2 regions of the Escherichia sp. TC-EC600-tetX4 genome follow, and region 1 is predicted to be linked to the other one. Evidence: predicted binding sites of a transcription regulator. Region 1 holds the regulator's gene; the other holds the start of a gene.
The links. Region 1 encodes PurR, which represses purine synthesis genes. Its sites were predicted from a motif close to CANGCAAACGTTTGCNTG; they were not measured.
Positions count from the first base shown of each region.

Region 1 (8,154 bases):
ACAGAGGAGCCAGTGCCGGAGATAGACCCACCAGCGGCATGATGGCCGCAAAAATACGGTTAACTTTCTGTGAAGGATAATAATCTGTCACTAATGCTTGCCAGATAACCGCCGCGGCGCAGACACCCACAGCCTGTACAAAACGCAATACCAGCAGCGTAGCGGCGTTTTCTACCCACAGCATCCCCAGACTACCTAACGCAAAAATTGTCAGGCCGATTAATAATACCGGTTTACGACCATAACGGTCGGAGAGCGGCCCCCACAGAAGCTGGGCTGCGGCAAAACCGGCAAGGAACAGACTAAGGCTGGCACTGACAGCAGACGCAGGCGTTTGCAGGTCGGCCTGTATGGCGGCGAAAGCAGGCAGATACATATCGGTTGCCAGAAAACCGAGTACGCTCAAACCCGCCAGCCAGACTAAAAATCTTTTCCCAGGTTGCATGTATATTCTCTAAATCTCTCAATTAAACACCGCCGCAAAGTGTAGGGAGTGAAATTAGTGTTGTGAAACGGTAATATTTGATGACTGGTTTCAAAAATTTTGCAGGCAGACTATGTGGTCAGAATATTCACTCGAAGTTGTTGATGCGGTAGCGCGTAATGGTAGTTTTAGCGCTGCGGCACAGGAGCTGCATCGCGTTCCTTCTGCGGTCAGCTATACCGTGCGTCAGCTGGAAGAGTGGCTGGCGGTGCCGCTCTTTGAACGACGGCACCGTGATGTGGAGCTGACCGCTGCTGGAGCGTGGTTTCTCAAAGAAGGGCGCTCTGTTGTCAAAAAAATGCAGATCACCCGCCAGCAATGTCAGCAGATAGCGAACGGCTGGCGCGGTCAGTTAGCTATCGCAGTGGATAATATTGTCAGGCCAGAACGTACACGGCAGATGATCGTTGATTTTTATCGCCATTTTGATGATGTCGAACTTCTTGTCTTTCAGGAAGTGTTCAACGGTGTCTGGGATGCGCTTTCCGACGGGCGCGTGGAACTGGCGATTGGCGCAACACGCGCGATTCCGGTAGGCGGTCGTTATGCCTTCCGGGATATGGGGATGCTAAGCTGGAGTTGCGTTGTTGCCAGTCACCACCCGCTGGCGTTGATGGATGGCCCGTTCAGCGATGATACGTTGCGCAACTGGCCGTCGTTGGTGCGCGAAGACACCTCGCGAACGCTACCTAAACGTATTACCTGGTTGCTGGATAACCAAAAAAGAGTTGTCGTGCCTGACTGGGAATCATCGGCAACCTGTATCTCGGCAGGATTATGCATAGGGATGGTGCCAACACATTTCGCCAAACCGTGGCTTAATGAGGGGAAGTGGGTAGCATTAGAACTGGAAAACCCCTTTCCGGATTCGGCATGTTGTCTGACATGGCAGCAAAATGATATGTCGCCTGCGTTAACCTGGTTGCTTGAGTATCTCGGCGATAGTGAGACGCTGAATAAGGAGTGGCTGCGGGAGCCGGAAGAGACTCCCGCAACGGGTGATTAACGACGATAGTCGCGGAACGGGCCGTCAGCCACGGAGCGGCGTTCAATCAAGCGCGGATGCACTTCAATAGACTGCGGTTCTTCACGTTTGTTGACGATACGATCCAACAGCATGTTGAACGCTGTTTCACCCAGCGAATCTTTTGGCTGATGGATCGTGGTCAGCGCCGGCGTAAAATAGCGCGCGTTGCGCACGTTATCATAACCGATCAGCGAAACATCCTGCGGGACGCGCAGGCCCATTTCATCAGCAGCACAAAGTGCGCCCATTGCCATGATATCGCCACCACAGAAGACGGCAGTAGGGCGATGCGGCTGCGACAGGATTTGCTGCATGGCGCGATAACCGGATTCAGGTTCAAAGTCACCCTGCACAATCCAGCTTTCCGGCACCTTGATCATCGCTTCTTCCATCGCCTTCATAAAACCGGCAAGGCGGCCTGCGCCGGTGTTACGTTCCAGCGGGCCGGGGATGACGCCGATTTCGCGGTGACCGCGTTCAATCAGATAACGCCCGGCCATGTAGCCGCCTTCGAACGCGTTATCAATGACCGCATCGGTGAAGTCAGCTTTTGCTTCACCCCAGTCCATGACCACCATTGGGATATGGCGATACTCTTCCAGCATCGCCAGCAACGGCTCTGGGTACTCAGAACACATCACCAGCAGACCATCGACGCGTTTTTGCGCCATCATCGACAGATAAGCCCGCTGTTTCTCAAGATTGTTCCACGCATTGCCCAGAATCAGGGTGTAACCTTTCTGGAAGCAATTTTTTTCAACTGCTTCAATGATCTCGGCAAAATAGGCCGCTTCGCTGCTGGTCGCCAGCAAACCGATAGACTTGGTGTGGTTAACCTTCAGGCTACGCGCCACCGCGCTAGGGGAGTAGTGTAATTCTTTAATCGCTGCCCACACGGCGTTGCGCGTTTCTTCAGCGACGAAACGTGTTTTGTTGATCACGTGTGACACAGTTGTAGTGGAAACGTTTGCTCGTTTCGCTACATCTTTTATTGTTGCCATTCCATTTCACTCCAGACCCTAACTTCAGCTCCTGCAAAATCGCAAGGTAAACGTTTGCCTTTACACACCTTACGCACAACAAAAGTGTTGCGGTACGCCGGAAAAACGACACGGAGCGTCAGGAAGGGGTCAATGGCCAGTACGCAAATAGTGTAAGCGTGGAATTTTGGCCGATCTTGACGAAAAGGGGAAGTGGTAAAAACACTTATCATTATAAATGACGGGAGATTTTTTCATCACAGTGTGTAAAAATGCGTAATATCACTTTTTGTGTGGTAATAAAAAAGGAGAAAACTTGATGAGCACCGACCTTAAATTTTCACTGGTAACAACGATTATCGTCCTCGGTTTGATCGTAGCCGTGGGTTTGACTGCCGCGCTGCACTGATTTCCTCTCGAGGGAGCGCGTTCTCCCTCGCATCTCCTTCCTGTTTGTTAGCAAAATGGCAAAAGTGTTTTCTCTTTTTGTTATTTTCATTTTTTTGTGATTGCTGTCATGCTTTCGCCACTTTAATGAATATCGCGTAATGACGCGAAGAGGTGGAGATAAGGCATGAAAATTAACTATCCGTTGCTGGCGCTGGCGATTGGCGCGTTTGGTATCGGGACAACGGAGTTCTCGCCAATGGGCTTGTTGCCCGTCATTGCGCGCGGTGTGGATGTCTCGATTCCCGCTGCCGGAATGTTAATCAGTGCCTATGCAGTTGGCGTAATGGTTGGCGCGCCGCTGATGACGCTTCTACTTTCTCATCGTGCCCGCCGCAGTGCGTTGATTTTCCTGATGGCAATTTTCACGCTCGGCAACGTACTTTCCGCCATCGCGCCGGATTATATGACCCTGATGCTTTCACGCATTTTGACCAGCCTGAATCACGGAGCATTTTTTGGTTTGGGTTCAGTCGTGGCCGCAAGCGTGGTGCCAAAACATAAACAGGCCAGCGCAGTTGCCACTATGTTTATGGGGTTAACCCTGGCAAATATCGGTGGCGTGCCGGCGGCGACCTGGTTGGGTGAAACCATCGGCTGGCGGATGTCATTTCTGGCAACGGCGGGGCTGGGAGTGATTTCAATGGTAAGTCTGTTCTTCTCATTACCTAAAGGTGGTGCAGGGGCACGACCTGAAGTGAAAAAAGAGCTGGCGGTATTAATGCGTCCGCAGGTGCTGTCTGCATTGCTGACGACGGTACTGGGAGCTGGTGCAATGTTTACTCTCTACACCTATATCTCTCCGGTACTGCAAAGTATTACCCACGCAACACCGGTGTTCGTCACGGCAATGCTGGTGCTGATTGGTGTCGGATTCTCTATCGGTAACTATCTCGGCGGCAAACTGGCAGATCGTTCAGTTAACGGCACGTTGAAAGGCTTTTTGTTGTTGTTGATGGTGATTATGCTGGCAATCCCGTTCCTGGCCCGCAATGAGTTCGGCGCAGCTATTAGCATGGTGGTGTGGGGCGCAGCAACCTTTGCGGTCGTACCGCCGTTACAGATGCGCGTGATGCGTGTCGCCAGTGAAGCGCCAGGTCTGTCTTCATCAGTCAATATTGGTGCCTTTAATCTTGGAAATGCGCTGGGAGCAGCTGCTGGTGGTGCGGTAATTTCCGCTGGGCTGGGATACAGCTTTGTGCCGGTGATGGGAGCGATTGTCGCGGGACTGGCATTATTGCTGGTGTTTATGTCAGCCAGAAAACAACCTGAAACAGTTTGCGTTGCTAACAGCTAATTAAACAAAAACGCAGAAGGATAACCTTCTGCGTTACAGTTGCTGACAACGTGCGATTTATCTTGCCGGATGCGGCGAGTGCCTTATCCGACCTACATCGATGATCCGCGTAGGCCTGATAAGCGTAGCGCTTCAGGCAATGCTGCATTTGCCATCAGTTATTATGCAGCGAGATTTTTCGCTACGAATTCCCAGTTCACCAGCGCCCAGAAGTGCTCCAGATAGCCAGGACGTGCATTGCGATAGTCGATGTAATAAGCGTGTTCCCAGACATCAACGGTCAGCAGCGGAGTCGCATCGGTGGTCAGCGGAGTACCCGCGTTAGAGGTTGAAACGATAGCCAGTTTGCCATCGCTGTTTTTCACCAGCCAGGTCCAGCCAGAACCAAAGTTTTTGATCGCTGCATCAGTAAACTGCGCTTTGAAATCGGCAAAGCTGCCAAAAGATGCGGCGATAGCTTCAGCGACTTTTCCAGTCGGTTCGCCACCGGCGTTCGGTGCCAGGCAGTTCCAGTAGAAAGTATGGTTCCAGACCTGAGCTGCGTTGTTGAATACGCCACCTTCAGAGCTGCGAATAATCTCTTCCAGTGATTTACCTTCAAACGCGGTACCTTTAATCAGGTTGTTCAGGTTAGTGACATAAGTCTGATGGTGCTTGCCGTAGTGATACTCGATGGTTTCCGCAGAAATGTGCGGTGCCAGAGCATCTTTAGCATATGGTAGTGCAGGTAATTCGAATGACATTGCTACTCTCCTTTATTATTAATTTGCATACGTACAATAGCCTTATTGTGCGTATGGATAGGGTAGCAAATTAAAAGGTGAGACAAAAGATGAACTTACCCTGTTGCCGTAACAACAGGGTAAAGTTTTAGCGAAGTGTTTTTGGGGTCATTACCCGACGAGCGCCAACATAGTGGCGCTGCCAGTAGTCTTCACTGAGAGAAGTGATTTGAATTTCCTGACCTGTGCGCGGTGACTGAATAAATTTGCCGTTGCCGACATACACGCCGACATGATCGGCTGTGCCGCGTCCCTGAGTACGGAAAAAGACCAGGTCGCCGTTTTTCAGTTCACTACGTTCGATTGGCGCTGCATCACGCAGGTGATACATTTCATTCGCCGTACGCGGAATACGAATTTTCACCAAATCTTTATAAGCGTAATAAACCAGGCCGCTGCAATCAAAACCGGTACGCGGTGAGCTGCCACCCCAACGATATGGCTTACCAATTTGCTGCATCAGTTTATTCATTGCCACTTTCGTAGCTTTTTGCACCTTCGCTTTGTGCGCGTCGGCAAGAGTTCCTGACGCGGCATTTTTGACTTTCACACAATGCGATTTATAGCCCTTACGTTTGGTACACTTTTCGGTAAAGCTGGCTGAGGCCGTTTTATTGACGGCGTGTTTGCTGCGAGTTTTGGCGTTTTTAGAAGCGGTAATGGAAGATTTTTTAACGGAAGAAGCGGTTTTGCTTTTGGTCGTACTTTTACTGGCGGCTTTTTTCGCTGTTTTCTGGGTCTTTTTGGTGGTTGCCGTGCTTTTCTTTTTATCTGCTTTTTTGGTGATATGAGTGGTAGCAGAACTCTCCCTGGCTTGCTTTGAAGCATGGGCCATAGGCGTTAAAGGCAGGGTGGTAAAAAGTAAAGCACAGAGCGTGATCGAAATACGGTTTATCCGCGCCACTGAGCGTCCCTCTGTAAAGGCAGGTCTATCATGCCTGCGTCTGATTTACAAAACTTGATGATTCTAATGCATAGAAGAAGAGAAAGTTAATAGCTTTTATTGTTAAAAAATACGTTTCGTTGGCGAGCGCAAAAAAATGCAGCAGTGAAAGCTAAAAATGGTTATAAATACGCCAGTTTGCCGGCATCAGAGAAGAAACGAATATTTGAAATGCAACAAATAGAGCAAAGGGATAAAATAGCAAAAGCGTGATGAAAATGTTATTTTCCGATGCCGCACTGACCCGCTACAATGTCAGATTACTGCCGTAAAGAAGTTTGAGGAAGCAAGACAATGAGCACCACTATCGAAAAAATCCAACGCCAGATTGCTGAAAACCCGATCCTGCTGTACATGAAAGGTTCACCGAAACTGCCGAGCTGCGGTTTCTCTGCCCAGGCAGTCCAGGCGCTTGCCGCATGTGGCGAACGTTTTGCCTATGTTGATATTCTGCAGAATCCGGACATTCGTGCGGAACTGCCGAAATATGCTAACTGGCCGACCTTCCCGCAACTGTGGGTTGACGGCGAGCTGGTCGGCGGTTGTGATATCGTGATCGAAATGTATCAGCGTGGCGAACTGCAGCAGCTGATCAAAGAAACTGCCGCTAAATACAAGTCTGAAGAGCCGGACGCGGAATAATCCGTCCTGCAATACTGACGGATGCGAACGGGCATCCGTCAGTCCTTTCTCTATCCCCAATCCAGCCCTTGTGGCGAACTTGAAAATCCCGCCTCACGCAGCAGCGTAAACATCGGCGTTTGCCGGACCGGTAGATCATTCACTTCTGTTAGCGTAAAGCGCAGCCGTGGTTCGCGACGCAGTGCGGTAGTCAGCGCGTGGAAAACCTCTGGGGCGAGTAATTCCTCTTTTTCCTGCCAGACCAGCATTTTTTTGCCACCTTGCGCCAGATAGAGTAACAATTTGCCGCCAGAAACGACCACCAGCGCACCCGCCCGACGCGTTGGAACCAGCGTTGCCGGATGTGCAGGCCAGGGCAGAAGATTTCCCCACACATTAGCCGGATCGTTGGCAGAGAGCGCCACTGGTGTATAGTGGCGCGTTTGCGTGGCTTGTGTCGCCAGATCGCGCAATCGGTCAATAGTCAGACGTTCAGCGAATTGCGCGCCACCCAGACCTTCTACAAAACGACCTCGCATAATTCGCCCGGAGTCTTCCATACTTCGACAAAGCGTTTGCATCGATGGAAACCCGCCAGGGATATTTTCGGCTATCACCGCCTGACGACTGATGATGCCGTAGCGGTCGAGCATATTTTCCGCCAGCGCCAGCATCCTTTCGGTATCGTTTAGTGGCTCCACCTGCAATAACGACCAGCGTCCAGCCAGATTTGGTGTGTTGTAAGATACCCGCGGCGAGACGGGTTGCGCATAGACAGGACGTCCACGACGAGCCCGGTGACTGCGGCGAGTTGAGGTGCGTGCGTTGGAACTGCTGCGGGTGAGGGCGCGTAACGGTGCCCAAATGTCGCTGGTGATGACGCCTTGCCAGACCAGCGCCCATAACGCCTCTTGCAGGGCAGAGAGATCAACCGATTCGCCGATTTTGTCGCGTATCCGTTGGCTGATTTGTTGTGCAAACCAGGCTCCTCCGTCAGCCAGAACAGCGACTATCGCTTGTTGCAGCGCCGAACGATTCGCCTGATCCGCTTCGGCGGGAGTGAACGATTCTGCAGCATATTCCTGTAGATGCAGTGCCACCAGGCCGTCATCTTCACCCAGTTTTTTTTGCCCCGACCAGATAACCGCACCGGTTGCCAGTAATTCATCGAGCATTTCTGACGAATAGTCGCGTACGCGGGCAGGCAGGATCTGGCTTTCCCAGAGTGAGGCGGGTAAACCGACTCCGGCAAGCTGTTCGATCACCCGCATCACGCCATCTACGCCCTCATAAACGCCTGGCGATGTTGAGGCAAAGAGCGCCGGGCTACCATCGGTGGCGGGTAATACGCCCTGACGTTCCAGCAGCAATCGCGCATAGGTCGTGGCTGCAACGGGACGCGTCGCTTCTCTGGCGGCTTGCAGCGAGCGCAAACGCAGACGACGAAATACTTCATCGCTCACCCAGATGTCTTGTTGCAGATTCATCACCAGACCCTGTTCACGCAGTTGCTGAAGCTGCTCTTCGACAATGGCAATACCGAGACTAAACTCATGAGCCAGTTGTTCAGCCG
Region 1 is NZ_CP079924.1:2,138,788-2,146,941, forward strand. It holds gene punC (purine nucleoside transporter PunC) at 1-445, opposite strand, end outside; gene punR (DNA-binding transcriptional activator PunR) at 558-1,490, shown strand; gene purR (HTH-type transcriptional repressor PurR) at 1,487-2,512, opposite strand; gene cydH (cytochrome bd-I accessory subunit CydH) at 2,811-2,900, shown strand; gene KXD89_RS10300 (MFS transporter) at 3,066-4,235, shown strand; gene sodB (superoxide dismutase [Fe]) at 4,397-4,978, opposite strand; gene mepH (peptidoglycan DD-endopeptidase MepH) at 5,106-5,921, opposite strand; gene grxD (monothiol glutaredoxin 4) at 6,255-6,602, shown strand; gene KXD89_RS10320 (ATP-dependent helicase) at 6,653-8,154, opposite strand, start outside.

Region 2 (8,154 bases), 2.1 Mb from region 1:
TCTTTGTTCCCATGCAGGCCAGCATCACTATGTTTGTCTTCATCTTCGTGATTGGTGTGTTGCATCAACTGGTGACACCTATCCAGTGGGTAATGATGTCCGATACCGTCGACTACGGCGAGTGGTGCAATGGTAAACGCCTGACCGGGATCAGTTTTGCTGGCACGCTGTTTGTGCTCAAACTGGGGTTGGCCTTCGGCGGCGCTCTTATCGGCTGGATGCTGGCTTATGGCGGATATGATGCGGCAGAAAAAGCGCAGAACAGCGCCACGATTAGCATCATTATTGCGCTATTCACGATTGTTCCGGCGATCTGTTATTTGCTGAGCGCGATTATCGCTAAACGCTACTACTCACTCACGACGCACAATCTGAAAACCGTTATGGAACAGCTGGCTCAGGGTAAACGCCGTTGCCAGCAACAATTCACCTCTCAAGAAGTGCAGAACTAAGGAACGGCAATGAAAATTAGCGATGGAAACTGGTTGATTCAACCTGGCCTCAATTTGATTCACCCGCTTCAGGTGTTCGAGGTTGAACAGCAGGATAATGAAATGGTGGTCTATGCTGCCCCCCGTGATGTGCGTGAACGTACCTGGCAGCTTGATACGCCTTTATTTACGTTGCGCTTTTTCTCCCCACAGGAAGGTATTGTCGGTGTGCGGATTGAGCATTTTCAGGGGGCGCTGAATAACGGTCCTCATTATCCGCTCAATATTTTGCAGGACGTGAAGGTCACAATCGAAAACACAGAACGTTATGCTGAGTTTAAAAGTGGCAACTTAAGCGCGCGTGTCAGCAAAGGTGAGTTCTGGTCACTGGATTTTCTGCGCAACGGCGAACGTATTACCGGTAGTCAGGTGAAAAATAATGGCTACGTGCAGGACACGAATAATCAACGCAATTATATGTTTGAGCGGCTTGATCTTGGCGTTGGCGAAACAGTTTACGGTCTGGGAGAGCGCTTTACTGCCCTGGTGCGCAATGGCCAGACGGTAGAGACCTGGAACCGGGACGGCGGCACAAGTACTGAACAGGCGTATAAAAATATCCCGTTCTACATGACTAACCGTGGTTATGGGGTACTGGTCAATCATCCCCAGTGTGTCTCTTTTGAAGTGGGATCGGAGAAAGTCTCCAAAGTGCAGTTCAGCGTTGAGAGTGAATATCTCGAATACTTTGTTATCGACGGCCCGACGCCGAAAGCGGTACTTGATCGTTATACCCGCTTTACTGGTCGTCCGGCGCTGCCGCCCGCGTGGTCCTTCGGCCTGTGGCTAACCACTTCATTTACCACCAACTACGACGAAGCGACGGTAAACAGCTTTATCGATGGTATGGCGGAACGCAATCTGCCGCTGCATGTTTTCCACTTTGACTGTTTCTGGATGAAAGCCTTCCAGTGGTGCGATTTTGAGTGGGACCCGCTGACTTTCCCTGACCCGGAAGGGATGATCCGCCGCCTGAAAGCGAAAGGACTGAAAATCTGCGTCTGGATTAACCCCTATATCGGTCAAAAATCCCCCGTCTTTAAAGAGTTACAAGAGAAAGGCTATTTACTCAAACGCCCGGACGGTTCGCTATGGCAGTGGGATAAATGGCAGCCAGGTCTGGCGATTTATGACTTTACCAATCCGGATGCCTGCAAATGGTACGCCGACAAACTGAAAGGTCTGGTCGCGATGGGCGTTGATTGCTTTAAGACCGACTTTGGCGAACGTATCCCAACTGATGTTCAGTGGTTTGACGGTTCCGATCCGCAGAAAATGCATAACCATTATGCGTACATCTACAACGAACTGGTGTGGAACGTGCTCAAGGACACCGTTGGTGAGGAAGAAGCTGTCTTGTTTGCCCGCTCGGCCTCCGTCGGTGCGCAGAAATTCCCGGTACACTGGGGTGGCGATTGTTACGCTAACTACGAATCAATGGCGGAAAGCCTGCGCGGTGGTTTGTCTATTGGCCTTTCAGGTTTTGGCTTCTGGAGCCACGATATCGGCGGCTTTGAAAATACCGCTCCGGCGCACGTTTACAAACGCTGGTGCGCGTTTGGTTTGCTCTCCAGCCATAGCCGTTTACACGGTAGCAAATCTTATCGTGTGCCGTGGGCCTACGATGATGAGTCCTGTGATGTGGTGCGCTTCTTCACGCAACTGAAATGCCGCATGATGCCGTATCTGTATCGTGAAGCTGCGCGTGCGAACGCGCGGGGTACGCCGATGATGCGGGCCATGATGATGGAGTTCCCGGACGATCCGGCTTGTGATTACCTTGACCGTCAATACATGTTAGGCGACAACGTGATGGTTGCGCCGGTGTTCACTGAAGCGGGCGATGTGCAGTTCTACCTGCCGGAAGGTCGCTGGACACACCTGTGGCACAACGATGAACTCGACGGTAGTCGCTGGCATAAACAGCAGCACGGCTTCCTGAGTCTGCCCGTTTATGTGCGTGATAACACTCTACTGGCGCTGGGCAACAACGATCAACGTCCCGATTACGTGTGGCACGAAGGCACGGCATTCCACCTCTTCAATCTGCAAGACGGGCATGAAGCCGTCTGTGAAGTGCCCGCTGCTGACGGATCGGTGATCTTTACTTTAAAAGCAGCACGTACTGGCAACACGATTACTGTGACTGGTGCGGGCGAGGCGAAGAACTGGACACTGTGCCTGCGCAATGTTGTGAAAGTAAATGGTCTGCAAGACGGTTCGCAGGCTGAAAGTGAGCAGGGGCTGGTGGTGAAGCCTCAAGGGAATGCGCTGACAATTACGTTGTAATCTATTGATGGAATGCCGGGTACGTCTGAGTCGTACCCGGCGAGATTGATGTTTACCGCACCGGCTCCGTCGATGTAACTTCACCGCTGGAAACGATGCCAGCATTCATGGTTTGAGTCACTTGCTGCTTTGCGGCGTTCACGGCATGCAATTGCCCGCTAACCGTAGGTTTCAACGGGACATTGGCCTGAATATCGCCACTGGCGGTAAGCTGAATATTGCCGTCGCCAGTCAACGGTAATTCAGGCCATCCCCACTGTTGCAAAATATTCACCGGCACACCGCGTCCATTCAGGCTGATATGTGTCTGACGTTGTGGCGTTTGTGAAACACTGGCGGTGGCTTCCAGAATGCCTTTTTCAGTAAATGCACTCAGTTCGCTGATATTCACCGTGCTGCTGTTGGCGGTCAGCGCCAGCGACGGGCGACGAACATCAACACGATTGAATGTCGCGGCGGCGGCATTCAGATTCGCCGAGCCACTCCAGACGCCCCATTTATGATCGGTAACCAGCGTCAGGTTGGCACCGTAACCATCGAGCGCGGTGAGCTGCCACGGGAAGTCAGGGTCGATATCAATGATCAGATTGCGGCTGGCGCTAAATCTCTTCAGTTGCAGGCTGTTTAACCAACCGGGTGTCGTTTCCATCCACAACTGTTGCCAGTTTTTCGGCAAGGTATATTCCAGCCCGGCAATTGCCGCATCATCAAGGATCAACGTTTTCCCGTCACGCAGCCAGTTCCCTGACGTTCTGACCATACCCCCTTCCCAGCGGCTGGTGAACTGGCGCAGCGCTACGCCCTGCGGGGAAAATTCCGTGTTTATAATCGGGTCAAATAAATGCAGCGAACCATAAATGAACTCGCTAGCGTTCATCGACAGTTTGCCTTCCTGTGTCTGCCAGTCATCTTTACTGAAGGTCATGTTGCGCAAGCTGAGATCGAGGTCGGTCACCGCCCAGTCCGGACCTTGCAAACGAGCATCGATCACTTCCAGGCGACCAATCTGCAACGACGGGACAGAGCGTAATGGCGCAAAGAAGTCGGTTAGCGATTTTTCGCTTTGTAGACGTATATCCGCCATGCGCAGGTTTTCCACTTGCCAGCTGCCGTCGGCGTTACGCTGCGCGTTTCCGGTTAATGTCCCGCGGGCGATGTCGGCACCCAGGTTAGTCAGCGTAACGCGATCGTTATCAATACTGCCTTCAATCAGTACATTGGTGGCAGGAACATCATTGAGCGAAAGCGATCCGGCACTAAACTGAATCTGCGCCTTCGTACCCAGCACTTTACCGGCTTTTGGTGACCACGGAACTACGCCGCCATTTACCCGCTGCGCGCTCAGTTTCCATTCGCTATTCGGGCTATTAAACGCCATATCACGCAGTTGCAGACGATCGGCTTTGAACGGTAGCGGCGCGGTCTGGTCGGTGAGATTCAGCGTCCCGTTTTCCAGCAGGATGGTATCGACATGGCGTGGTTCGGTCAGTTGCCGACTGCTTAGCGCAATGTCGACACTTTTGGCCACCAGGGTCGCGGGCTGGCCATCACGACCAAACGTGACGTTCTCCAGCACGATATGAGATGGCGCGGAAAAACGGTGATCCATCGCCCCGAAGGCCAGATGATAGTCGCTATTCTCGGAAACCCATGCGCTGATATGTTCTGCTCCCCAGCGGGTTTGCAGAAGAAAATAGAGGCCAGCGATCGCCACTAACAGAGCGATGAGAATGTAGAGAAGCAGCTTCCCAATAAATTTCATGGTCTTCCATCCCGTGAAATGCACATAAGGGAGTTATGCACGATTTACGCGCAATCCTCAAGGCGGGAATGGTTAAAGAGGTGAGACTGCGGCGGTAATTATCTTACCGCCGCCAGTGAATTACTGTTTTTCTGGTGGGAAAATCAGATTCAGCACGATGGCAGTAATACCGCCCGCGGCGATCCCGGAGGAGAGCAGGTTTTTCAGCCATTCAGGGGCAAACTGCAAAATCAGCGGCTGCTGAGACACGCCCAGACCAACCGCCAGCGACAGCGCGATAATCAGAATCGCCCGACGGTTCAGCGGCTCACGAGAAACGATACGCACACCGGAGGCGGCGATGGTGCCAAACATTACAAGCGTTGCGCCGCCCAGAACCGGTTCTGGAATGTGTTGTACAAAACCGCTCACTGCCGGGAACAGACCCAGCACGATCAACATCAGCGCGACGACAAAACCGACATAGCGGCTGGCAACACCAGTCAACTGGATCACTCCGTTGTTTTGCCCGAAGCAGGAGTTCGGGAAGGTGTTAAACACCGCCGAAACAAACGAGTTCAGGCCGTTTGCCAGCACGCCGCCTTTCAGGCGTTTCATGTACAGCGGACCGGACACTGGCTGTTCGGAAACGTCAGAGGTCGCCGTGATATCGCCAATGGTTTCCAGCGAAGTGATCATAAAGACCAGCATCAGCGGCAGCAGCAGACTCCATTCAATGCCAAGACCGTAATAGAGCGGCGTTGGCACCATAATCAGTTCTTGCGTCATAGGTTCGTTGCTTTCTGGCAACATGCCCATAAACCACGCCAGCGCATATCCGGCCGCCATCGCAATTACCAGTGAGGCCACGCGTAAGTAAGGGTTACGTTGACGGTTAAGCAGGATAATTAAGGCTAAGACCACGCCTGCCAGCAGCAGATTTTTCGGTGCGCCGAAGGTGTTATCGCTCATGGCTGCGTAACCGCCGCCAATGGACGTTAACCCAACCTGAATTAGCGACAGGCCGATAATCATCACCACAACGCCAGAAACCAGCGGCGTAATAATGCGGCGCGCCAGATGCAGAACGCGGGAGATCACCATCTCGGTGCAACTTGCCAGCATCAACGTGCCGAACAAAGCCGCCATCATGGTAGGAACATCAGCACCACCGGTTTTCAGCGCGGTACCGCCCATAATCAGCGGGGCAACAAAGTTGAAGCTGGTGCCCTGAATAGACAACAGCCCGGAGCCAACCGGACCCCAGGCCTTAATTTGAATAATCGATGCCACACCGGAGGCAAACAGCGACATACTAATAATGTGTTGCGTGTCTTGTGCCGGTAAACCCAGCGCCTGGCAGATTAATAGCGCTGGCGTGATCACCGCAACGAACATCGCCAGCAGATGCTGACAGGCGGCAAACAGGGTTTGAGGAAGCGGCGGACGATCTTCAAGACGGTAAATCAGTTCGCTGTTTTGAGTCTGCGCAACCGGTTGCGCATTTTCTGACTCGAGGGTGGAAACAGACATCGAAAACAATCCCGTGGTAGCAAAGCGGGCATTTTAGCTGACCGAAAGAGAAAAGCAAACGTTTGCCACATCCTCATCTAAATATTTAAATGAGATAAATGCACTTTTTTATATAACTTTTGGTATTTTTCTGCTTAAAATCCATGCCATTTGTTCATTAACAGCTGAGAATTTGACCCAGGAAAGCATAACTCGATACCCGTCATAGTTCATGAAGTTGCCACTGCGCGATGAAGTATGACGAGTATGAAAGAGTGATGCGGATACAAAGGAGTAACTATGTTTCATCTCGATACTTTAGCAACGCTTGTTGCCGCAACGCTGACGTTGCTGCTCGGGCGTAAGTTGGTCCATTCCGTCTCCTTTTTGAAGAAATACACCATACCGGAACCTGTTGCGGGTGGTTTGTTGGTGGCGCTGGCGCTACTAGTACTGAAAAAAAGCATGGGCTGGGAAGTCAACTTTGATATGTCCCTGCGCGATCCGTTAATGCTGGCTTTCTTCGCCACCATTGGCCTGAACGCCAACATTGCCAGTTTGCGTGCCGGTGGGCGTGTGGTTGGCATCTTCTTGATTGTGGTTGTTGGTCTGTTGGTGATGCAAAATGCCATTGGCATTGGTATGGCTAGCTTGTTAGGGCTTGATCCGCTGATGGGGCTGTTGGCCGGTTCTATTACTCTTTCCGGCGGTCACGGTACGGGCGCTGCGTGGAGTAAATTGTTCATTGAACGTTATGGCTTCACCAATGCGACGGAAGTGGCGATGGCCTGTGCAACGTTCGGTCTGGTGCTGGGCGGCTTGATTGGCGGTCCGGTGGCGCGCTATCTGGTGAAACACTCCACCACGCCGAACGGTATTCCGGATGACCAGGAAGTCCCGACGGCGTTTGAAAAGCCGGATGTGGGACGCATGATCACCTCGTTGGTGCTGATTGAAACTATCGCGCTGATTGCTATCTGCCTGACGGTGGGGAAAATTGTTGCGCAACTTTTGGCTGGCACTGCTTTTGAACTGCCGACCTTCGTCTGTGTACTGTTTGTTGGCGTGATTCTGAGCAACGGTCTGTCAATAATGGGCTTTTACCGCGTCTTTGAGCGTGCGGTATCCGTGCTGGGTAACGTAAGCTTGTCGTTGTTCCTGGCGATGGCGTTGATGGGGCTGAAACTGTGGGAGCTGGCTTCGCTGGCGCTGCCGATGCTGGCGATTCTGGTGGTACAGACCATCTTCATGGCGTTGTATGCCATCTTCGTTACCTGGCGCATGATGGGCAAAAACTACGATGCGGCAGTGCTGGCTGCGGGTCACTGTGGTTTTGGCCTCGGTGCAACGCCAACGGCAATCGCCAACATGCAGGCGATCACTGAACGCTTTGGCCCGTCGCACATGGCGTTTTTGGTGGTGCCGATGGTCGGTGCGTTCTTTATCGATATCGTCAATGCGCTGGTAATTAAGTTGTATTTGATGTTGCCGATTTTTGCCGGTTAACCGATGAAGCGGCGGTAGAAGTGCCGCCGCAACAAAGACAAATGCCTGATACGCTTCGCTTATCAAGCCTGCGTATTGATTCATAATTTATTGAATTTGTAGGGTGATGAATCGCATCCGGCAGGAAGGTAGGGTAACCTGAAATGGCGGTCTTCTCACTGCCGCCTTTTACGCATTCGAGTAACGTTCCGTCTCCGGCATCCAGCGTTCTATCAGGGCTTTTGCCTGTTGTGGGTAACGTTCGTGAATATGGCGTGCCAGGCGCTGAACTTCCGGGATCATCGCCTGATCGCGCAGTAAATCCGCCACTTTAAATTCAGCATTACCCGTCTGACGCGTGCCTAACAATTCGCCAGGGCCGCGAATCTCCAGATCTTTTTGCGCAATCACAAAACCGTCGTTACTGTCGCGCAGCACTTGCAGGCGAATTTGCGCCGTTTTAGAAAGCGGCGTTTTGTAGAGCAGCACGCAGTGAGAAGCCACCGCGCCACGACCTACGCGCCCGCGCAGCTGGTGTAACTGCGCCAGACCCAGACGCTCCGGGTTTTCGATAATCATCAGACTGGCGTTAGGCACATCAACGCCGACTTCAATAACGGTTGTGGCAACCAGCAG
Region 2 is NZ_CP079924.1:48,732-56,885, forward strand. It holds gene KXD89_RS00240 (glycoside-pentoside-hexuronide family transporter) at 1-452, shown strand, start outside; gene yicI (alpha-xylosidase) at 462-2,780, shown strand; gene KXD89_RS00250 (AsmA family protein) at 2,833-4,542, opposite strand; gene xanP (xanthine/proton symporter XanP) at 4,663-6,054, opposite strand; gene gltS (sodium/glutamate symporter) at 6,334-7,539, shown strand; gene recG (ATP-dependent DNA helicase RecG) at 7,708-8,154, opposite strand, start outside.
Region 2: a site for PurR is predicted at 6,106-6,123, ahead of gltS (sodium/glutamate symporter). Genes of this name have one in related genera too.